Regions from separate parts of the Mesorhizobium sp. CNPSo 4670 genome, predicted to be linked through region 2. Evidence: predicted binding sites of a transcription regulator. Region 2 holds the regulator's gene; each other region holds the start of a gene.

What was found. The regulator PhoB, encoded in region 2, activates phosphate uptake and scavenging genes when phosphate is short. The targets are predictions, from matches to a motif close to TGTCATNNANCTGTCAT.
Region 1: AC0ZT5_RS22715 (RNA degradosome polyphosphate kinase) is a predicted target of PhoB. The motif match lies at 2,161-2,177, and genes of this name have one in related genera.
Region 3: AC0ZT5_RS32370 (ceramide glucosyltransferase) is a predicted target of PhoB. The motif match lies at 1,679-1,695, and genes of this name have one in related genera.

What each region holds. Positions count from the first base shown of each region.
Region 1 is NZ_JBWJFQ010000014.1:150,613-154,763, reverse strand. It holds gene AC0ZT5_RS22715 (RNA degradosome polyphosphate kinase) at 1-2,004, opposite strand, end outside; gene AC0ZT5_RS22710 (zinc-finger domain-containing protein) at 2,241-2,486, shown strand; gene AC0ZT5_RS22705 (FAD-dependent monooxygenase) at 2,506-3,744, shown strand; gene AC0ZT5_RS22700 (TIGR02117 family protein) at 3,783-4,151, opposite strand, start outside.
Region 2 is NZ_JBWJFQ010000005.1:96,801-100,951, forward strand. It holds gene AC0ZT5_RS11300 (ROK family protein) at 167-1,414, shown strand; gene phoB (phosphate regulon transcriptional regulator PhoB) at 1,569-2,258, opposite strand; gene phoU (phosphate signaling complex protein PhoU) at 2,278-2,985, opposite strand; gene pstB (phosphate ABC transporter ATP-binding protein PstB) at 3,011-3,817, opposite strand; gene pstA (phosphate ABC transporter permease PstA) at 3,814-4,151, opposite strand, start outside.
Region 3 is NZ_JBWJFQ010000030.1:7,571-11,721, reverse strand. It holds gene AC0ZT5_RS32375 (O-succinylhomoserine sulfhydrylase) at 1-413, shown strand, start outside; gene AC0ZT5_RS32370 (ceramide glucosyltransferase) at 428-1,579, opposite strand; gene apaG (Co2+/Mg2+ efflux protein ApaG) at 1,801-2,193, shown strand; gene AC0ZT5_RS32360 (Hsp33 family molecular chaperone) at 2,236-3,270, opposite strand; gene argF (ornithine carbamoyltransferase) at 3,349-4,151, opposite strand, start outside.

The DNA of each region.
Region 1 (4,151 bases), on a different contig from region 2:
ATTGTCCATGATGTTGCCCAGCATGATCTGGCCCAGGATCTGTTCATGCACAGTTGCATTGGTGATCGGCACCATGGTCTCGACGCGGCGGTCGAGATTGCGCGGCATGAGGTCGGCCGACGAGATGTAGACGATCGCCTCGTCCGATGGCAGCCCATGGCCATTGCCGAAGCAATAGATGCGGCTGTGTTCCAGAAAGCGGCCGACGATCGACTTGACCCTGATATTTTCCGACAGGCCCGGCACCTGCGGCCGCAGGCAGCAGATGCCGCGCACAACGAGGTCGATCTCGACGCCGGCACGGCTGGCGTCATAGAGCGCGTCGATGATGATCGGATCGACAAGCGCGTTCATCTTCATCCAGATGCGCGCCGGTCTCCCGTCCACCGCATGAGCAACCTCGTCGGCAATATGCTTCAAGATGCGGCTTCTCAGCGTGAACGGCGAGATTGCCAACCGCATTTCATCCGTCGGCTCGGCATAGCCGGTGATGAAATTGAAGAGCTGGGCGACATCGCGGGCAATCGTCGGGTCGGTGGTGAAGAAAGACAGATCGGTGTAGATGCGCGCGGTGACCGGATGGTAGTTGCCGGTGCCGAGATGCACATAGTTGCGCAGCTTGCCGTCCTCGCGCCGCACCACCAGCGACATTTTCGCATGGGTTTTCAGCTCGAGGAAGCCGAACACGACCTGCACACCGGCGCGCTCCAGGTCGCGCGCCCAGCGGATGTTGGCTTCCTCGTCGAAACGCGCCTTGAGCTCGACCAGCGCGGTCACCGACTTGCCGGCCTCGGCGGCATCAACCAGCGCGCGCACGATCGGGCTGTCGTTGGAAGTGCGGTAAAGCGTCTGCTTGATCGCCACCACTTCCGGATCGGCCATCGCCTGGCGCAGGAACTGCACCACCACATCGAAGGATTCGTAGGGGTGATGGACGACGATGTCCTTCTCGCGGATGGCGGCGAAGCAGTCGCCGCCGTGCTCGCGGATGCGCTCGGGAAAGCGCGGATTGTAGGGCGTGAACTTGAGGTCGTCGCGCGGGACCGCGACGATCTCGGAAATCTGGCTGAGCGCCAGCGGACCGGTCAGAACGCTGATGCGGCTCGACGATACGCCTAGCTCGCCGGCAACGAATTCGCGCAGTTCCGCCGGCATCAGGACGTCAAATTCGATGCGGATCACCGACCCGCGGCGGCGGCGCTTCAGCGCCGTCTCGAACAAGCGCACCAGATCCTCGGATTCCTCCTCGACCTCGATATCACTGTCGCGGATGATGCGGAACGTGCCGGAGCCCTTGACCTCATAACCCGGGAACAGCTTGCCGATGTAAAGGCCGACCGCCTCTTCCAGAGGGATGAAGCGGACATGGTGCTTGCGGTCCGGCAGACGGATGAAGCGCTTCAGCGCCACCGGCAGGCGCAGAAGCGCGCTCATCTCTTCGCCGTTCTTGCGGTGGCGCAATTGCAGCGCCATCGAGAAACCGAGATTAGGGATGAACGGGAACGGATGCGCCGGGTCGATCGACAGCGGGGTCAGCACCGGAAACACCTGCTCCTGGAAATGGTCTTCCAGCCAGATTTTTTCGTCCTTGGTCAGTGCGTCACGGGTGATGCTCTCGATGCCTTCCTTGTTGAGCAGCACGATGAGTGCCGAAAGACTCTTCTGCTGGTCTTCCTGCAGCCGTTCGACCTCCCGCAGCAGTTGTTCGAGCTGTTGTTCGGGGGTGCGGCCGTCAGGGCTCTTCAGCGTGATGCCCTCGCGCACCTGGCCGGCAAGACCGGCGACGCGGACCATGAAGAACTCGTCGAGGTTGGCGGCCGAGATCGACAAGAAACGGACGCGCTCCAGCAACGGATGATTGAGGTTCAGCGACTCCTCGAGAACGCGCCGGTTGAACTGCAGCCAGGAAAACTCCCGGTTGACGAAGCGATCCGGGTTGCCGCCCTCCGGGCGAGCCACCTCGACATTCACGAATTCGCTCTGCACCGGCTTCAGTTCGTTCATTTTTCCTGCTCTTCCCTCACGCTCCGCCGCCGAGCGACGCAACCTTCCCGGATGCGCCGCAGGTGCCCTGAAGCGAGGCCTGACCCTCTCCGTAAACCGATTCCGTTTTCGGGGTCATTGCCTTAACCGGCTTAACTTATCCTCTGACAGGCTTTTGCGACAGTTTGATTTCATCGAACTTGCAAAGAGGCCGGTTATGATCCAGATGCAGAAGAGACTGCGTTAAGGAGACGACGATGGCAGGCGGTTCCATTCCCCATTTCCAGAACGATGCGGGCCACCCGGCGATCGACATCGGCGTCAAGGAATTCATGTGCACGGGCGCCAGCCCGCCTTTCGACCACCCGCATGTGTTTCTCGACATGGGCGACGACAATGAAAAAGTCTGCCCCTATTGCTCGACGCTCTACCGCTATTCGTCGAAGCTGAAGGCGACGGAAACGGTGCCTGCCGGCTGTATCTACATCGACCAGGCCGCCTGATTCCTTCGCGGCAAGCCCGATGGACAACACGCGGTCCCGGCAAATCGTCATCGCCGGGGCGGGCGTCGCCGGGCTGACCTCGGCGCTGGCGTTCGCCGAACGCGGCTACCGCGTGCAGGTGTTCGAACAGGCGCAGCGCCTGGAAGCGGCTGGCGCCGGCATCCAGCTTTCTCCCAACGCGACACGCATCCTTCGCCAGCTCGGCGTGCTCGACCGGCTGCTGCCGGCAGCGGTGCGGCCCGATGCCGTGGTGCTGAAGGACGCCGCGACGTTGCGCGAACTGGCCCGTGTGCCGCTCGGACAAGCCGCCGAAGCCCGCTGGCATGCACCCTATCTCGTTGCGCACAGGGCTGACCTGCAGAGTACATTGACTGCGCGCGTTGCCGAGATGCCGAGCATTGTTCTTTCTCCCGGCGCACATGTCAGCGGCGTTGCCAAAGGCAGCCATGGCGTCACCGTGGCTGCCGAGATGGCCGGCGAGACCGTCGAGGCCGAGGGCTTGCTGCTGGTCGGCGCTGATGGCGTCTGGTCGTCGGTGCGCGGGCTTGTCGATACAGCCAAGGGCGCGGCCTCGCCGAGAAGTCACTTTTCGGGCGAACTGGCCTGGCGTGCAACCATTCCCTCCGACAGCGCTGCCGGACAAGCCTTTGCCGCGATAGGCGCCACCAATTGCGTCACCACCTTCCTGCATCCCGGCTTCCACATGGTCGCCTATCCCGTCAGCAAAGGTGCTGCCTTCAATCTTGTCGCCTTCACCAAAGGCGAACGCATGGCTGAGGGCTGGTCCGGGAACGCCGACACCAGGATCTTGACCGGTGCCATGCGCGGAACTGCAGCAGCACTTGCCCGTCTGATCGAGGAAGCCGGCCCATGGATGGCGTGGCCGATCCATACGGTCGACAGCAAACAGCCCTGGACAAGCGACAGCATGGCGCTGATCGGCGATGCGGCGCATGCGATGACGCCGTTCGCGGCGCAAGGGGCCGCCATGGCGATCGAGGATGCGGCGATGCTTGCGGATGTCGTTGCCGACTTGCCCGGCGATCCGGCACGAGGTCTTCAAATCTGGGAGAACCTGCGACGGCCGCGCGTCGCCAGGGTCGCCCGTCGCGGCGCTCTCAACCGCCTCGCCTGGCATGCCGCGGGTCCAGTCTCCATCGCGCGCAATCTGTTCCTGAAAATGCGCTCGTCCGAAAAGCTCGCCGCCGATCTGGACTGGCTTTATGGCTGGCAGCCACAGAAAATCATCCGGCGCTGAAATCTGGGCATGCCCGGATACCAGCCCGTAGGACGGAGTTAGTTGTAAAGCCGCAGCGACAGACCGAGCGAAGCCGGCAGCGGGTTCCACCAGCCGGTTCGCAAGCCGGCGGTGCGCAAGGCTGCCGCCGTCCAGGTGTTGCAGCCGACCAGCGCGTTGAAATGGCCGTTGGCTTCATAGAAGCGGTCGAAGCTGGAATAGGCCGCGCCCGGAACAAGAAGCGGGCCTTGCGGCCCCCGCTGGAAACTCGCATCGATGAAATCGAGCAGCGCCGCAAAACGATCCTCGCCGATGTCGAAGCCTGCAACATCCGGATGCGGTTCGACGATGACGCCGGCGACATCGACATGCATGACCGACGCGTCGAGGGTCAGTGCCTTCATCACCGGAACCGCCTTGAGTTCGGA
Region 2 (4,151 bases):
TTCTGCCAGAATTTGGCTTGGCGCATGTCGCCCCAAAAGTGCGCAGTGGTTTTGGGGCAACGACACGCGCAGAAACAAGTGCCTGAAGCGCGTCGCGTTTTCAGGCTTCGCTGATGGCCTTCGGGAGGCACGAAAGGCTGCAGCGACCGGGAGGATGTGAAAAAGCATGTCGGTCGGAATCCGCCACGACGATCTGCGCCGCCGCAACCGGGCGATGGTGATTGCGGCCGTGCGCCGCGCCGGACAGCCGTCCCGCACCGAGATCGCCGCGACCACGGGCCTCAGCCATTCGACCATATCGGCGATCTCCTCCGACCTCATCGGCGAAGGCATCCTGACTGAGAGCAAGCCGAGCGAGGCCGGCTCGCTCAAACGCGGCCGGCCGCAGGTCGGCCTCGGCCTCAATCCGGAAGCGGCGGCGGTGATGACCGTGGTGTTGTCGCTGAACTTCCTCTCGGTCGCCGTCATCGACTATGCCGGCCAGGTGATCGCCGAGGAACAGCGCCGGCTGGACACGCTGACCATGTCGCGCGACGCGCTGGTCGGTGAATGCGTTGCCATCGTACGCCGTCGTCTCGAAGACCCCGACCTCGACGTCCGCAGTGTCGCCCGCATCGCGCTGGCGATCCAGGGCATCACCGACACGCGTGCCCGCGCCATGCTGTGGTCACCGATCACGCCGCACACCGATATCGCCTTCGCCGACATACTCGAGGACGAGTTCGGCATCCCCGCCACCATGGAGAACGACTGCAATATGATGGCGATCGCGTTGCGCTGGCGCGACCCTGATCGCTACCGCGACGACTTCATCGCCATCCTGTTGTCGCACGGCATCGGCATGGGCCTGGTGTTGAAGGGCGAGTTGTTCACTGGCACTCATTCCTCAGGCGGCGAGTTCGGCCATATGATCCATCGGCCGCACGGCGCGCTGTGCCGCTGTGGTCGGCGGGGCTGCGTCGAGGCCTATGCCGGCAACTATGCCATCTGGCGGAACGCAAGGCAGATGAGCGAGGACGCGGAACCGGTGGCCGATGTCAGTGACGCCGACATGCGCGCCCTGGCGAGCGCGGCCCGCGAAAGGGATGGACCCGAGCGCGAGGCCTATCGCAAGGCCGGCGAGGCACTCGGCTACGGTCTCGGCAGCCTGTTCGCGCTGATCGATCCGGCGCCCGTCGCCATGGTCGGTGTCAGCGCCGCCGCCTTCGACCTGATCGAGCCGGCATTGCGCGAGGCGATTGCGCAGACCGCCGGCGGCCAGCATTCGCAATCGATTTCCTTCGACACCGAACCGAACGAACTGCCACTGATCCGCGAAGGCTGCGCGACGCGGGCGCTGACCTTCGTAGACCAGGAGATTTTCGCGCCCGGCACGCAGGCGAGATCCGGCCTCGGCGGCAAGAACGTTGCGTGAATAACGCGTCGGGATGTGTTGAGATTCAGGTTAGGCCGAGTCGAGAATGGCGGGTTCCGAGAACCGGAACGGAGCGGACATTTGGATCCGTGAGTACCGGAAGCGCTGGAAACTGCCGTTCGCAGGCAGGCATCACCTGAATATCAGCATATCCCTAATCTTCCCGGATTGCGTAGCCCGCCCCACGAATGGTGCGGATGACATCGGGCATGCGGCCATTGTTGACCGCCTTGCGCAGCCGGCCGACATGCACGTCGACCGTGCGTTCGTCGATGTAGATCGTCTCGCCCCAGACATTGTCGAGCAGCTGGCTGCGCGAGAACACACGGCCGGGATGGCGCATCATGAATTCGAGCAGGCGGAATTCGGTCGGTCCGAGCCGAATCTCGCTCTTCTTGCGATAGACCCTGTGCGATTCACGATCGAGCACGATGTCGCCGACCTTGAGCACGCTGGACAGCACTTCCGGCTTGGCGCGGCGCAGCAGCGCCTTGACCCTGGCCATGAACTCCGGCGTCGAGAACGGCTTGACCAGATAATCGTCGGCGCCGGTCGAGAGGCCGCGCACACGATCGCTTTCCTCGCCACGCGCGGTCAGCATGATGATCGGCAGCCGCTCGGTCTCGGGACGCATCCTTAGCCGGCGGCAGAGTTCGATTCCGGAAACCGCCGGCACCATCCAGTCCAGCACCAGAAGGTCGGGGACGTTCTCCTGCAGCCGGATCTCGGCCTCGTCGCCGCGCGTCACCACCTCGACCTGGTAGCCCTCGGACTCCAGATTGTAGCGGAGCAGCACACCCAGCGGCTCCTCATCCTCCACCACCATGATTCGTGGCGCGATCATCGACTGGTCACCCCTGCCGTCATGCCGCCGGCGCGGACATTGCCGTCTCGTCCTGCTTCGGACGATTGGCGGGCAGCTGCGTACCGGTCAAAACATAATACGCATTTTCCGCGATGTTGGTGACGTGATCGCCGATGCGTTCGAGGTTCTTGGCGCAGAACAACAGATGCGTGCAGGCGGTGATGTTGCGCGGGTCTTCCATCATGTAGGTCAGGAGTTCGCGGAACACGGAGGTGTATTTGACGTCGATGCGCTCGTCGTCGGCGCGCAGCTTCGCCAAAGCCGCCGCGTCGCGCGCCGTATATTCCTCGATGACGCCCTGCACCTGGATCAGCACCAGCTGCGCCATTGCGTCGATGGAGTGCGACAGGTCGCGTGGGGTGACGCTGAGGCCGACGGTGCCGACGCGCTTGGCGATGTTCTTGGCAAGGTCGCCGATACGCTCGAGGTCGCCGGCCATGCGGATCGAACCGACGACATGGCGCAGATCGTCGGCCATCGGCTGACGCTTGGCGATCAGTGTGATGGCGCGGTCGTCGAGTTCACGCTGGCGCGCATCCATGATCGCATCGTCGGAGACGACGCGCTGCGCCAGGGCGTTGTCGGAATTCAACAGCGCCTTGGTGGCGCCGCCGACCATCGAGCCGGCGAGGTCGCCCATGTCGCGGATCAGCCTGCTGATCTGTCCGAGATCCTCGTCGAAAGAAGCCACTGTGTGTTCGCCCATGATCTTAGTCCTCGTATGCCTGAGCTCAGCCGAAGCGGCCGGTGATGTAGTCCTGCGTGCGCTTCTCGCGGGGCGACGTGAAGATCTTCTCGGTGCGGTCGAACTCGACCAGTTCGCCCAGATACATGAAGGCCGTCTGCTTCGACACGCGCGCCGCCTGCTGCATGTTGTGGGTGACGATGACGATCGTGTAGTCGGCTTGCAACTCGTCGATCAGCTCTTCGATCTTGGCGGTCGACAGCGGGTCAAGCGCCGAGGCCGGCTCGTCGAGCAGGATGACTTCCGGCTTCACCGCCACGGTGCGGGCGATGCAGAGTCGCTGCTGCTGGCCGCCTGAGAGGCTGAGGCCGCTGGCGTTGAGCTTGTCCTTGACTTCGGTCCACAGTGCGGCGCGCTTCAGCGCCTGCTCGACACGGCCGTCCATCTCGGACTTGCTGATCTTCTCGTAGAGCCTGACGCCGAAGGCGATGTTTTCATAGATCGACATCGGGAACGGCGTCGGTTTCTGGAACACCATGCCGATCTTGGTCCGCAGCAGGTTGAGGTCCTGCGAGCGGTCGAGAACGTTCTGCCCGTCGAGCAGCACCTGGCCCTCGGCCGTCTGCTTGGGATAGAGCTCGTAGATGCGATTGAAGACGCGCAGCAGCGTCGACTTCCCGCAGCCCGAAGGTCCGATGAAGGCGGTGACGCTGCGCTCGGGCAGCGACAGCGTGATGTCCTTCAGCGCCTTGCTCTGGCCGTAGTAGAAGTTGAGGTTCTTGACCTCGATCTTGGCCTTGCCGGCAATTGCCTCGGCGGCGATCGTCATGTCTGGAGACAACATCTGGCTCATTTGTCCTCTCTGCGTCCGGTCAGGCTGCGAGCAAAGATGCTGAGCGCGAGAACCGTCAATGTGATGATGAGTGCACCGGTCCAGGCCAGTTGCTGCCATTCCTCGTAAGGGCTGAGAGCGAACTGGAAGATGGTCACTGGCAGGCTGGCCATCGGCGCGTTGAGATTGCTCGACCAGAACTGGTTGTTGAGCGCTGTAAAGAGCAGCGGCGCCGTCTCGCCGGAGATACGGGCGATCGACAGCAATATGCCGGTGACGATGCCTGAAAGGGCGGCGCGGTAAGCGACCGACTTGATGACCACCCAGCGCGGCGCGCCGATCGCGGTGCCGGCCT
Region 3 (4,151 bases), on a different contig from region 2:
TGCCGCTGCGCGTGCGCCAGCAGACGGAAAGCGCCGGCAGGATCGCGGATTTCCTGGCCGAGCGGCCCGAAATCGCCCGCGTCATCTATCCCGGCCGCTCCGACCACCCGCAGGCGGCCATCGTCAAGAAGCAGATGTCGGGCGGCTCGACGCTGATCTGCCTGGACGTCAAGGGCGGCAAGCAGGCGGCCTTCGCCTTGCAGAACGCGCTCGACATCGTGCTGATCTCCAACAATCTCGGCGATGCCAAGAGCCTGATCACCCATCCGGCGACGACGACGCACAAGAATCTGAGCGACGAGGCGCGTGCCGAACTCGGCATCGGGCCGGGCACGCTCAGGCTGTCGGTCGGCCTGGAGGATACCGACGATCTTCTGGAAGACATCGAACAGGCGCTGAAGTCGGCAAAGTAAAAGGCCTTTGGCCATCAGGCGCCGGACGGCGTCTCTTCCAGCTCGGCTGCCTTGGTGCCGATGGTCATCGCGTTGCCGCGCCAGTCGACGGCGCCACCCAGCCAGCCGCGCGCCCACATCGCCGGCAGGATCAGGTCGCGCAACATGATCGCCGCGACCATGCGCGGCGACAGGTACCAGCCCTTGGACCAGGCCAGGGCGCATTCCGGAAGGTAGAAGGCCGCCAGCACGGCAATGGCGGTTGCCCAGATGCTGACGCCGGCGCTTGCCGCCGCCAACAGCGCGAGTGCCAGCGGCACCACTGCCCCGGTCAGGATTTCGGGTGCGAAAAACCATGGGAAGGTGACGCGGCGCAGGCGCGCCCAACGGGCCTGACGCGACCAGATCTCGTCAAAGGTGCGCCGGCCGAGCGGTTGCTCGAAGGGCGCGGCGACGAGATTGACGCGCAGGCCAAGGCCATTGACCAGCTTGGTTGCGGCAGCGTCCTCGGCGATCTCGGCGGCGAGCGCACGGATGCCACCACTGGCGTCGAGCATCGGCTTGTTCCAGAGCATGCTCTTGCCCTGGGCAAAGCCGAGGCCAAGCGCCTCGCCAGCATATTGCCAGCGCGCTTGCAGCGTGTTGAGGAAAGCGCATTCGACCTCGGCCCAGAAGCCAGTGGGCCGTGAGCCTATCGGCGTCGAGCAGACAAGGCCGGTGTCGGGCCGCCATGCAGCCATCAGGTGCTGCACATAGTCTCTCGGCATCAACACGTTGGAATCGGCCAGGACAACCCAATCGTGGCGCGCTGCCTCCCAACCCTTGACGCAATTGTTGAGTTTCGGGTTGGCGCTGATGCGGTCGTCGCCGATCAGCAGCCGCGCCGGCACCTTGGGAGAACGGGCGATGGCGGCACGGATCAGCCTGACCACCGGATCGTCGGCATGGGCGACGCAGAAGACCAGTTCGTAGCGCGGCCAGTCGAGCGAGAGGGCGCGCTCCAGCGTCTCCTGCGTGAACGGCTCGACGCCACGCGACGGCACGATAATCGACACCGGCCGCGACCTGCCGGCCGGCGGCGCGACGGTGCTGCGCCGCTTCAGACGCGAAGCGGCGAGCAGGATGCTGGCGAGGTTTGAAAGGATGAGAGCGATCGAAAGGGCGGCGGCTATGAGGGTGAGTTCCATCGAGACCTGGCCATTCCAGAAAAGACGGCGCGTGATGGCCGTTTTCAACAGTTCGACAGAGCGCCGAGTCGCCCGCTTCGTGCACACCACCATTGTCATGTGTCACTTAAATGACATTCTTTGTCGGCACCTGCCTTTCAGGCCGGGCGCGACAAGACGCGCACGTTGACCTGCTCGCCCGGAGCGAGGACAGTTCGACCTGGATTGTTTTGGAGCCGCTTATGTACCGCGCCGTGACGCGCAACATCGAAGTGCAGGTCAGGCCGTTCTATCTGGAGGACCGCTCAGACCCGTCGGAGAACCGCTATGTCTGGGGCTATCAGATAACGATCGACAACCAGTCGGATGAGTTCGTGCAGCTGTTGTCGCGCTATTGGCACATCACCGACGGCACCGGAAGGGTCGAGGAGGTGCGCGGTCCCGGCGTCGTCGGCGACCAGCCCGAACTCAATCCCGGCGACAGCTATCAATACACGTCCGGTTGCCCGCTTTCGACACCGTCCGGCATCATGGTCGGGCACTATACGATGCGCAACAAGCGGGGCGAGACGTTCGACATCGCCATCCCCGCCTTCTCGCTCGATCTGCCGGGGACGCGGCGGACGGTGAATTAGCTTCGCCTCACCGGCCGCCAAGCAGCCGGTGAGGCGCGTTCTCTACTGGGCCGCCACAAATTCCGCCGGATCGAAGTCATATTGCTTCGAGCAGAATTCGCAGGCGACGTGGATGCCGCCGTCTTCGGTGCTGTCCTTGATCTCCTGCGCCGAGAATCCCTCGAGGATGCCACGGATCTTGTCCCTCGAGCATGAGCACTGGTCGGCAACCGGTACGCCGCCGAAGACGCGCACGCCATGCTCGTGGAACAGCCTGTACAGCAGCCGCTCGGCGCCGATCGTCGGGTCGATCAGTTCGGTCGGCTCGATGGTGCCAAGCAATGCCAGCAGCTCCTGCCAGGAATTGTCGGCCGGATCGTGGATCTCCTCGCGCGGATCGCCATCGCCGCCCGGCAGGTCCGGAACGCGCATGCGCTCGGGCGACTGCGGTAGGAACTGCGCCAGGATGCCGCCCGCACGCCACTGCTGGCGAGCGCCGCCGACGCCGGGTGTCAGCAGCTTGGCCACCGAAAGCCTGATATCGGTCGGGATCTGCTCCGACTGGCGGAAATAGGTGCGGGCCGCGTCTTCCAGCGTTTCGCCATCGAGCTGGACGATACCCTGATAGCGCTGCGTGTGAGCGCCCTGGTCGATGGTCAGCGCCAGCACGCCGCTGCCGAGCAGCGTCTGCTGAGACGTTTCGCCGGCCGCGACCAGCGCCTCCAGCCGGTCTGCATCGAAGCGGGCATAGGCGCGCAGTGCCGAGGGCGTGGAAAAATCCGCCACCAGCATGTCGACCGGCCCGTCGGTGCGGGTCTGCAGGATGAACTTGCCTTCGAATTTGAGCGAGGTGCCGAGCAGCACCGTCAGCACGCAGGCTTCCGCCAGCAGGCGGGCGACCGGCTCGGGATAGTCGTGACGGCTGAGGATGGCGTCGAGCATCGGCCCGAGCTGGACGGTGCGGCCGCGCACATCGAGCGGGCCGACCTCGAAGGGTACGACGTGATCGTCGCCGGCGTAGCCGAATTCGCCGAGTTTGGGGTGATGTTCAGTCACTTGATAGGTTTCCAACATGACAATGCTCCAGGGCGCGGCCATGCCGCCCTGGAGGGCGCATGCTTCGAAACGCGCTTGATTTGCGTGATGCGGCGCAGATAGGCATCACACCCCCAGAGATCAAGCGCCGAGACACCAGGCGAGCACGGCCTTCTGGGCATGGAGCCGGTTCTCGGCCTCGTCGAAGACCACCGAATGCGGCCCGTCAATGACCTCGTCGGTCACTTCCTCGCCGCGGTGCGCCGGCAGGCAGTGCATGAACAGCGCCTCCGGCTTGGCCTTCGCCATCAGCTTGGCATTGACCTGGTAGGGCGAGAACACGTTGTGGCCGCGGGCGCGATGCTCCTGGCCCATCGACACCCAACAATCGGTGACGACGCAGTCGGCCTGGTCGACGGCTTCCTCGGGCGAGCGGGTGAAGTGCAGCTTGCCACCATGCGCCTGCGACCAGTCGATATGCTTCTGTTCCGGCTCGCTGCCTTCGGGCACGGCGACGTTGAGGTTGAAGCGGAACCGCGCCGAGGCCTCGAGCAGCGAATGCAACACATTGTTGCCGTCGCCGGTCCAGGCGATGGTCTTGCCGGCAACCGGACCGCGGTGCTCCTCGAAGGTCATGATATCGGCCATCAGCTGGCAGGGATGGGTGTCGTCGGTCAGTCCATTGATGACCGGAACGGTGGCATTCTCGGTCAGTTCGAGCAGCCGCTCATGCGAGGTGGTGCGGATCATGATCGCGTCGACGTAGCGGGACAGCACCTTGGCGGTGTCGGCAATGGTCTCGGAGCGGCCGAGCTGCATCTCGGTGCCGGTCAGCATGATGGTTTCGCCGCCGAGCTGGCGCATGCCGACGTCGAAGGACACGCGGGTGCGCGTCGAGGGCTTGTCGAAGATCATCGCCAGCACCTTGCCTTCGAGCGGCCTGG